2 regions of the Alicyclobacillus acidocaldarius subsp. acidocaldarius Tc-4-1 genome follow, and region 2 is predicted to be linked to the other one. Evidence: riboswitches for the same ligand, from Rfam matches in the RefSeq annotation. Region 2 holds a riboswitch; the other holds the start of a gene.
The links. A riboswitch is a leader RNA that binds a small molecule or an ion and turns the genes downstream of it on or off. The one in region 2 is predicted to bind ZMP and ZTP.
Positions count from the first base shown of each region.

Region 1 (5,323 bases), 1.3 Mb from region 2:
CCTCGTCCCGCGCCTTTTCTGACCACGCGCCGGTCAGCACGTACAGGGCGCGATGGCCTGCGCGCAAAAAGTTCATCGGGATCATGGCGAACTGCAGGCTCGCGCCGCCCTGTAGAAAGAGCACGCGGTAATCGTCGGGAATACCGAGCAGTCGCCGAAGCCGCGCCTGCGCCTCGTTGTGAATGGCCTCGTACTCCTTGCTGCGGTGGCTCATCTCCATGACGCTCATGCCCGCGCCCCGGAAGTCGATGAGCTCCTCGCGCAGCTGCTCCAACACCTCGAGCGGCAGCGCCGCCGGGCCCGGATTGAAGTTGTCCACCCGCCTCACGGTCTCCACTCCTTCAGCAGATCTCTCTCAAGGGCGCCGATGTGCGCCTGCGCCCGCCTGTCACAGTTCGATGGCCCTGACCAGCCGAATGCCGGGATGCTTCGCGATCTCGTCGATCACGTCCTGGGGCACGCGCTTGTCGACCGACAGGAGCATCACCGCTTCTCCGCCCGTCTCCCGCCGGCCCACCTGCATGCCCGCGATGTTGATGTCGCGATCGCCCAAGAGCGTGCCGATGCGGCCGATCATGCCGGGCCGGTCCTCGTGCCGCGTGTAAATGAGAATGCCTTCGATGGGCGTGTCAATGGGATACCCGTCGAGCTCGACAATGCGCGGCCCATACTCCCCGAGGACCGTGCCCGTGACGCGGTGGGTGCCGTTGTCCGTCGCGACCGAGATCTCCACCTCGTTCGTGTACACCCGGCCGCGCGACTCGCGCACCTCCTGCACGCGCAGGCCCGCGTCTTCCGCGTACCGCAGCGCGTTGACGTAGTTGACCTCGCCGTCGTACTGGAAACTGAAGAAGCCTTTCAACACGGTGCGGGTGAGGTAGCCGCCGTCCGGATCGGAAGCGTCGCCGGCGTAGCGCACGGTCATGCTCGAAGGCGCGCCCTGCGCGAGCTGCGCCGCAAAAAGTCCCAGTTGCTCCGCGAGGGCGAGGTACGGTGCGAGCCGCTCCTTCTGGCGCTGGCTCAAGCTCGGCAGGTTCACCGCGTGCTCGAAGGTGTCGTCGCGAAGCACCTGCACGATTTCCTCCGCCACCTGAATCGCCACGTTCTCCTGCGCCTCCACCGTCGACGCGCCGAGGTGCGGCGTCAACACGACGTTCGGGCAGCGGCGAAGCGGGTGATCCATCGGCAGCGGCTCCTGCTCAAACACGTCGATGGCCGCGCCCGTCACGCGCCCTGTTTCGAGCGCCTCCGCGAGCGCCATCTCGTCGATGATGCCGCCGCGCGCGCAGTTGATGATCCGCACGCCCTCCTTCATCTGGGCGATCCGGCCTGCATCAATCATGTGGTGCGTCTCTTTCGTGAGCGGCGTGTGCACGGTGATGAAGTCGGCCTCGCGAATGGCGGTGTCGAGATCGCACCGTTTCACGCCGAGGCTCTGCGCGCGCTCCTCCGTGAGGAACGGATCATACCCGAGGACGGTCATGCCGAACGCCTTCGCGCGCTTCGCGACCTCGGTGCCAATGCGGCCCATGCCGAGCACGGCCAGCGTCTTGCCGCGAAGCTCGACGCCAATCCACTTCTTGCGGTTCCAGTTGCCCTGGAGGAGATCCCGATGGGCCGCGGGGATGTGCCGCGCAAGGCTGATCATCATCGCGAAGGTGTGCTCCGCCGCCGCAATGGTGTTGCCATCTGGGGCGTTGATGACCAGGATGCCACGGCGGGTGGCCGCCTCGAGGTCGATGTTGTCGACGCCGACGCCCGCGCGGCCGATGACCTTGAGCTTTTTCGCACGCTCGATCACGTCCCCCGTCACGCGCGTCTGCGAACGCACCACGAGGGCGTCCGCGTCGGCAATGGCCTCCTTCAGCTCGTCCGGGGTGAGGTTCGTCCTGACGACGACCTCCGCGCCCTCGAGGCCGGAGAGGATGTCGATGCCCGCCTGGGAGATGTCGTCCGTCACCAAGATCTTGGTCGCCATGTTCTCTCTCACCACTCCATAAGTACAATGAACGGCCCCTAGTCACTCCGCGCGAGACGCGCGTACAAGTGCCCAGGCGGCCGGCTCTTCCACTGTCGCACTCCCCCGTGGTCACCCACGTCATCCGCCAGTCATGCGACAGCTTCTCTATCATCTTGGCTCACAGTTCTGACTATAAAAACTATCGCGCATGGGTCAAGGGCGTCACGGCTTCCGCCTCGATAAACGCCCGGTGCAGCGCCTGCACCGCCACCTCGACCAAGTCGGCCGGAATCACGCACGACACCTTGATCTCCGAGGTGGTCACCATGTGAATCGGCACCTTGGCATCGCGAAGCGCCACAAACATCTGCGCCGCCACGCCCGGGTTCGAGATCATGCCCGCGCCCACGATGGACACCTTCGCGAGCGGCGACTCCTTCTCGATTCGCTTAAAGCCAATCTTGGGCTGCAACTCCGCCACAATCTGCTCCGCTTTGTCGAGATCGCTCTCGTGCACCGTGAACGACACGTCCACCGCCTGCTCGTCCACCACGCTCTGGACAATCACGTCCACGTTCACGCCGCGATCGGCCAGCGCCGAGAAGATGGCCGCAAGCGCGTGTTCCTCAACGGGCACGCCGACGACGGCGATGCGCGCCACCTGGCGTTCAAACGCGATGCCGGTGACTACCCGGCGGCCTTCCAGCTGATTCTCCGCCACGACTTGTGTCCCATCCCTTTCCGTAAAACTGGACCTCACGACGAGCTTCACGCCGAAGTGCTTGGCGTTTTCCACGGCGCGCGGGTGCAGCACCTGGGCACCGAGGTTGGCGAGCTCGAGCATCTCGTCGTACGAGATGGCCGCGAGCTTTTGCGCAGTCTTCACGACGCGCGGGTCCGTCGTGTACACGCCTTCGACGTCGGTGTAGATCTCGCAGAGATCCGCGCCGAGCGCTGCCGCGATGGCCACGGCCGAGGTGTCCGATCCGCCGCGCCCGAGCGTCGTGACCTCGCCGTCCGCAATGCCCTGAAATCCCGTCACCACCGGCACGACGCCCTGCGCCAGAAGCGCCCTCAGCGCCGCCGTGTCGATTCTCGCCACGCGGGCGTTGCCGTGCACCGGCTCGGTGGCAATCCCGGCCTGCCAACCTGTGAGCGACTTCGCCGGCACGCCGAGCGAGATGAGCCGCATGGCCAAAAGCGCCGCTGACACCTGCTCCCCTGTCGCGAGGAGCTGATCCATCTCCCGAGAATCCGGCCTGTCCACGATGGCTCCGGCGAGATCGACCAACTCGTCGGTGGTGTGGCCCATAGCGGAGACCACCACCACCACGTCGTGCCCCTCGGCGCGGGTCCGGGCGATGCGGTCCGCCACGGCCCGGATCCGCTCCGTCGATCCCACGGACGTGCCGCCATATTTCTGTACGACGAGCACCTTCTCCACTCCTTATCTCCATGATGGCGCCATTTCGTCTATCTTACCTGATCTCTGAGCCAGGGCGGAAGCCGGAGCGCGGCTGCGTCCGTGTCAAGTTGTCGTAGGGGAGGACCTCACCGCTTAGGTTGAGTCAGGCAACCGTGGCTGAAACTCTGGCGAGCTCACGAAGCACGTACTTCACCCATGGTCGGTCCGCATGCGGACCGACCAATGCTGGCATGTGTTTTTCCAGCCAAGTCGCCGCTTCTTCGACCCGTCTCGCGATTTCCGCCTCGTTCACTGGCTTTGTCTTCACCGGCACTTCCGCCTGCATTTCCGAACGAGAAGGCGTGTTGGCCCGCAGAGGCTCGTGATTGGCGCGCGTTGCAATCAGCCGCACTAACGCATCCGCCCCTGGCTTGCTCCAACGTGCCCCATGGCGCTTCATCCGTCGCGCCACGTGGTGGAACACCTGGCCCTCAATTGCACCCAGACTCACCACATCATCATCGCCCACAATGCCTTGCCCAATTCTCTCCATGTATGATTTCAGCTTCGAGATACGCTGCTTCTTCGCCCTTCGCTTTGCTTCTCCATCTTCGTCAGCACCTTTTCTACCCGCGACCACTCCTCGGTTCTCACCGCATCCCATACCTTCCGGTAGGCCTGCGTCTCCCGTCCCAAGGCCGCAACCATCGCCTGCCGCAGGTGAAAGGGATCCAATCGATATCGAGCCCCCAGGGAGCATTCCGACGCCCTTCTTCGCCCATTCCGCCCCGTCCGCGCCGAGCCAACATCGTTTCACGCTGGCCCAATCCCACACGCGCCCAAAAAGAGGACACCGCTTCCTCCCAGAAGCGTTCAGCTTCCTCAGTCCCCGCGACCACCTGTCGATTCATCAGGGCGCGCCGTTCCCGCCCTTGTTCCTGCTTGCCTTCATACGCCACGGCCACCTTCAATTCGAAGTGTGACTGGCCCTCTTCCTCCCTGCGCCCTCGGACATACACGCCATCCGCTTCCACGAAGAGTGTCTCGGCTTTGCGTCTCCCTCCCGGAGCGTCTCCTTGTTCGAACACCTTCTCCCGCTCCAGCTCCGCTCGGACGCGCTTCTCCCCTCCGAGCCTTTGCACTTCTTGCCAAATCGCCATCGCGCTGATGTCCGGCACCCAAGTCTGTAGAATCTCTGCCGCGCGCCGGTACGACACATCTAAAAGCCAACGCCACAGCTTGGTCTCTTAACTTCCCGCTCAATCGACGACGGGGTTCGAACCCTGCTACCTCATCCAACAGGAAGCGACGTTCGCCCGTCTTTTCGATTGCGGTAGTAACGCCGACGATACGTGATCTCTCCCAGGGTGGACACGACCGTCCGTGGTTTACGCTGAATAAGTTCCCACTCATTTCGGTCACGCTCCGCCGCCAGCTTCTCGTCCCACGCTTCGAGCAAGCGCGGAACCATTTCCCTCATGAATTCGCCGAAGGACCTCATGAGCCTCTCTTCAAGAATCGCGAAGTCGCACGGATGCTCAGACAACCACAACAGATTCATCCACAGCGGCAGGAAACCCGCCGCGCCATCACGAATATCCAACATGAGAGACCTCACCTCTTCATCCGCGCTCCGAACGCGGGTTGTTTTTGTGCTCAGTGAGGTCTCTTCTCTTTGTCCCCGGAAAATCCTCCCGAGAACAACCCCTACTCAAACTTTATACGCTCCGCGGCTGCGAGCGCCACGAGGGCCAAGACGCCCTCAGCCTTGCCCTTCGACGGCCTCCTTGGCGAGCACGAGCTGCAACCGCACCGCAGACGGCGCAGTGCCGCCGCGCGACTGGCGAGCCTCCACGACGCGCGCGATATCGAGCGCCTCGTACGCGTCCTCGTCAATCAAAGGCGATCTCGCTTGCATCTCTTCGAGGGACAATCCCGCCAGATTCGTCCCCTTCGCG
Region 1 covers NC_017167.1:1,131,792-1,137,114, reverse strand. The annotation lists gene serC (3-phosphoserine/phosphohydroxythreonine transaminase) at 1-328, opposite strand, end outside; gene serA (phosphoglycerate dehydrogenase) at 389-1,978, opposite strand; ZMP/ZTP riboswitch at 2,042-2,123, opposite strand; gene TC41_RS05250 (aspartate kinase) at 2,160-3,395, opposite strand; partial or broken gene TC41_RS17020 (ISLre2-like element ISAlac1 family transposase) at 3,529-4,971, opposite strand; gene argH (argininosuccinate lyase) at 5,128-5,323, opposite strand, start outside.
Region 1: it holds a riboswitch for ZMP and ZTP, as region 2 does, so the genes downstream of both, serA (phosphoglycerate dehydrogenase) here and TC41_RS14755 (bifunctional 5,10-methylenetetrahydrofolate dehydrogenase/5,10-methenyltetrahydrofolate cyclohydrolase) in region 2, are expected to answer to the same signal.

Region 2 (5,323 bases):
GGACGGTTGTCGGGACTTCGATAGCGTATGTGTGGCTGTTGCTCCTGGTGGGGGTTCCGTTCGCCGCGGTCCTCGTAGGCGCCTTGGCCGGAGGCTGGGGCCCATTTTGGCAGAGCGTGACCTCGCAGGAGGCGCTCTTCGCGCTTCGAATGACGGGTGAAATCACCGGGGTGACTCTGCTTGCCAACCTGGTGCTCGGCCTTCCTATGGCGTTTTGGATTGCCAGACGCGCACCAGGTTGGTGGATGGTGCAGTGGCTGGTGGAACTACCGCTGTCCGTATCTCCGGTCGTCGCGGGGTTGGCACTCATCGTCGTGTATGGGCCGAACGCGCTCGTCGGGGCATTCCTGTTGCACATCCATGTGAAGGTTGCATTTGCCTTTCCGGGTATGGTGCTCGCGACCATCTTCGTGACGCTTCCCTTCATCGTGCATGAAACCGTGCCAGCCATTTGCGCCATCGGTGATACGCAAGAACAGGCTGCGTACGTGCTCGGCGCATCGCCGTGGCGGACGTTGTGGCGCGTGTGGCTGCCCCAATTGAAGTGGAGCATCTTGTACGGATTGGCCCTCACCACGGCCCGTTCATTGGGTCAATTTGGGGCGGTGCTCGTGGTGTCTGGCAGCATCGTCATGGTGACCGAGACCGCGACGCTGTTCGTGTATCAGGCCTCCGTCAACAACGAAATGCAGGCTGCCTATGCGGTGTCCGCCCTTTTGGCGCTGGCCTCGTTTGCACTCATCCTGTTGTTGCAATTCCTGAAGCGTGCAGGGGGGAGGAACCTGCGTGACCATTGAGTTCGTCGGCGTTGAAAAAATCTACCCAGGCGGCGCGCGATCCGTCCGAGGGGTCTCCTTCCAAATTCGCGAGGGAGAGATGGTGGGACTGCTGGGTCCGAGCGGAAGCGGAAAGACCACCATCCTGCGCATCATCGCGGGACTCGAACGTCCAACCAAGGGCGATGTGTGGATTGGGGGCAAGCGGGTCACGGATCTGCCCCCTCAAAAGCGAAATGTGGGGCTCGTGTTTCAGAACTACGCGCTGTTTCAGCACATGACCGTTTATGACAACGTATCCTTTGGCCTCAGGGAAAACCGGTTCCGAAGGACGAGATGGACGCGCGCGTAAGGGAACTCCTTCGGTTCATGCGGCTGGAGTCGTATGCGAATCGCTTTCCGCACGAGCTTTCGGGAGGGCAGCAGCAGCGCGTGGCCTTGGCGCGGGCACTGGCTCCTCGCCCGCAGGTGCTCCTCTTTGACGAACCGTTCGCCGCCATTGACACCCAGATTCGGCGTGAACTGAGGACGTTTGTCCGCCAGGTCCACGATGAAATGGGCGTGACGAGCGTATTTGTCACACACGATCAGGAGGAGGCGCTGGAAGTGGCGGACCGGGTGCTCGTCCTGCACGAGGGGAACGTCGAACAGTTCGGGACGCCGGAAGAGGTTTATGAAAAGCCTGGGACGCTTTTCGTGGCCTCCTTTATCGGGGAGTCCAACGTGTTGACGCGCGCCGTGCAAAACGGCCGAATCGAGGTGGCGGGCGCGGCTCTGCCCGTCGATCCCGCCGTGTCTGATGGTTCGGAGGTGGCCGTGGTGGTGCGCCCCAAGGATGTCGAGCTTCAGCCTGCGAGCGAACGCGAAGCGCACGCGCAGGTGGTGCGATCCGCCTTCAAAGGCTCGTACAGCGCGTGCTGGATTCGCACGAACGATGGCGAAGTGTGGGAAGTTCACGTCCCGAACGCGGATCGCCATCGCTGGTCCCCGGGCGCGTGGGTGCACATGAACGTGACGAGGTGGTTTATCTTTCCGCGCTGAGCTTCCAGGCTTCCAAGTGTCAGGCGAGATCGGCAGGTCGCTCTCAGGGCCGCGTTGGCCCTGCACCTGGCACCGAGGCGATTACACCATGCCTGCGGCTTCCTGGAGCTCCATGGCGTGCATGAGGTTGGCGAAGATTTGCACCGTGGTGACGGCGCCCACGCCGCCGGGCGTTGGCGTGTAGGCCTTCGTCTTCGCCGCGGCTTCCGGCGCGAGATCGCCCTGCACGTCTCCGTTTTCCCCTTGCGAGATACCCACATCGACGACGGTCAGGCCCTCGTGCACCATGTCAGGGCCGAGCAGGCCGCCTTTTCCCACTGCAACGATGGCAATTTCGCTGTCGCGCAAATGGGCGCGGACATCGCGCGTGTGCTCGTGGCACGCGGCCACGGTCGCGCCTTCGGCGATGAGCAGGTGCAAGAGCGGCATGCCGACGGTCTGACCGCAGCCGACGAGCGTGACGTCGGCACCTTTGAGCTCGTAGCCATAGTGTTTGAGCAGGCGGATGCACGCGAGCGGCGTCGCGGGGTAGAGTGCGGCTTCCGGCGTCGGCTTGGCGAAGGAGTGGCACGGCGACAGTCCGTCCACATCCTTCAAGGCGTGAATCGCGCCCACCACGCGCTGCACGTCGACCGAAGGCGCGAGCGGCATCTCAATCATGATGCCGTGGACGGACGGATCGTCGTTCAGCGCCTGAATTTCGCGCACAATCGCCTCCGTCTCGCACTGTTGCGGCAGCTCGATCACGTCGCACTGGATGCCGAGCCGCTCCGCGATGCGCTTCTTTTGGTTGGCGTACACGCTCGCGGCGTGATCGTCATTGGCGAGCAGGGTCACGAGTTTCGGCTGCACGCCGCGCGACTTCCAGGTCTCCACGGTCTTCCTGACATCGTGGGACAACGCTTTGGCGACGGGACGGCCAAGCAACGGTTTCGGCATGGCGGACAACCTCCTGGGATTAGCATTGGTAACGAGCGGGTCGGTTAGCCGGCGTTGGCCTCTCGCGAAAATGCAAACGACCGCCTGGGTGCGTCGGGCCCAGGCGGTCGGCAGATATCGCTGTGCTCCCTCGTGGTGCTCCACGCTAAGCCGCCAGTCGCACAGCGGAACATCTTCGATTGTGAAGGCATGGCAAACAGAACCCACCATTTCGAAAGGTTCCACTGAGAATATAGCAAGCTGAAACATGGAGCGCAAGGGCGCGGGCTTCTTGATGACGTTGACCTCCATCCCGCGGGTCGTCGGTTCAGCGTCGTCCGCGTGGTGGAACAAGCGCAGTCCTGCCGTGGCCGTGATGCGCCGCGCTTCTCCGGTGGCTGCCCTCATGGCTGCCGGCGTCGCCTTGGCCGTCTCGTTTCCACGCACGGACCTTTGGATCGTGATGCCTTTCATCATCGTAATGGCGTTCACGGAGGGCGTGTATTTCCCCGCCGTGGGTACGGCGGTCCCTCAACTTCTTCCTGAGGAGTCCTGGCAGCAGGCCAACGCGCTGATCCAGGGAACAAGCCAGGTGGGGCGCATGGTCGCGAGTTTTGTGTTGGCGCCCGTCGTCACCAAGGTCGCCTATTGGGCATCCTGCCCCATCGTCGCGGCACTGTATCTGTTCACGAGCCTGGTTCTTCCCACATCCCGGCCTCGTCAGGCTGCGGCCGGATCGCTCGCGGGCATGTTGCTGCTGACGTTCACAAGCCGATTTCGCGTGTCGGTGCATCTGTTGTTGGGCGGCCTGTACTTGGGCACGTTGTTTTGGCTCCTCATCCCGCTCTATCCGCACGTCGCATGGTGTGCCTGCCTGATGGCCCTCAGCATGGCGGCCTTCGTCTGGGTCAACATTCAGTCCATCTCGCTCATCCAGATTTGGTTTCGCGGGTCTTCGCTCGCGTCCGTGATGTCCATTTTATGGACCGCAGCCATCGTGCTCGGGCTCGTTTCATACGCGGTCGATGGGGCACTCCTGAAGTGGCTATCCATCCAGGTGCTGTTCGTCGCATCCGCTTGCCTCATTGCAATCGTGGTGACGGCGGCGCTGATTTGCATCCTGGTGAGGCCGACGTGGATCCCTCAGCAGGCAAAGGCGTCGGAGGTGGCATGAGGCGCGCGGGATGACGGTGTGCTTGTGGGGAACGTGGTTCATCCGGATGGCACTGCCCCGGTCGGGTTGCAGACCGACCGGGGCGCGACATGCTTGTCGGAGCAGAATCTCATCTCGACGAGGCCATCAAGATACGGGCGGGCTCGGTTGGTTGGAACCGTACGCGACGTTGAACCCGTCGGTGTCGGAGTCGGGCGCGGATGGCACCGAAACCACCGCGTTGTTTTGCACCATGTAGCCGCCGTCGGACATCGTCACGCCCGGGTTGCCGCCGTTCACGGTGCCGGGATCGAACGTGGTCTCGCCGTAGTTCGCGAGGGTGGCGATCCGGCCGCCAATCTCAGGCGCCTCCTGGATCCACTCGGCGGAGGAGCCGGGGCCCGAGTACGACTGCGTGGTCGAAAACGTCTCGTTTCGCGTGACGTCGGTCAGGGTGATGGTCCAGGTCCCGTTGCCGTTGTTGTGAATGTGAGCGCTCATGTGATCTCCCGGTGCGATGGTCATGGAGGAGATGACGGTCTCAGGCGCGGGGAGGATCTCCCACCAGGCGTCGTATTGCGCGTGGCCGTTCACATAGTCCTGCTCGGTGCCGGTCTGGATGAGATCGCTGTTGTTGAAACCATCAATACCAATCCAACTGGATGAGTACGTATTTTTCTTGGAGGGGCTCACCGCGGGCACAATCCAGTTGCCCGTGATGTCGTTGTACGTGCTGCCGGTGACCGCATACCCGGACCAGTTCGAGGCGGACCAGCCGAAACTGGACGCCTGGATACTGTTGGGCTTCGGCGCCGTGTTCGGTGACAGCGCTTGCCGCGGCGCGTGATAGATGGCGGGTGCTACAGGTGCTGCCGAGATGTGCGGCCATACCGCCAGTGCTCCAGCCGCGAGAAGCGATGCGGTTGCCAAAGCTGGCGCTTTCCATGCCTTGGTGTTCATCACGCACAGATCCCCCTTTTGATGGTGCGGTGTGGAACGAGCGAGTCTTGCAAAGCTCGCTATCTAACCCGTATTCAAAACAGTTTGGCGAAAACCCTCTGGGTGGGGCTTCCACGCCGGTCACCAGTTCGCGGGTAGCATGGTGTAACTTGCGGCATAGATGAGCGCGCCTGCGATGGCGGTCGGCATCATGAGCACTGTAAACCGCGAGGCGCGGCGGAGGCTGGCCAGGCTCTTCCTCCACACCACCGCGTACCAGGGGAAGAGCAGCGTGAGCGTCATGAGAGCCGCAAATTGAAAATGGATGTCCTGCGGGAGAATGGGGATCATCAGGCGATCATCGGGCCTTGGGTGGAATGCAAGGTACAGTGCGGTCAGGCCGACGAGTGGAAGCGTGGCGGCCGCGAGCTTGGCTGTGAAGTGTTGCATGCCGCTGTTCTGGTAGGAGGCGCACCAAATGATACCCCAGATGGGG
Region 2 covers NC_017167.1:2,997,891-3,003,213, reverse strand. The annotation lists gene TC41_RS14765 (ABC transporter permease subunit) at 1-797, shown strand, start outside; gene TC41_RS16975 (ATP-binding cassette domain-containing protein) at 787-1,128, shown strand; gene TC41_RS14760 (ABC transporter ATP-binding protein) at 1,146-1,817, shown strand; gene TC41_RS14755 (bifunctional 5,10-methylenetetrahydrofolate dehydrogenase/5,10-methenyltetrahydrofolate cyclohydrolase) at 1,899-2,756, opposite strand; ZMP/ZTP riboswitch at 2,847-2,927, opposite strand; gene TC41_RS14750 (hypothetical protein) at 3,031-3,909, shown strand; gene TC41_RS14745 (G1 family glutamic endopeptidase) at 4,036-4,848, opposite strand; gene TC41_RS14740 (hypothetical protein) at 4,969-5,323, opposite strand, start outside.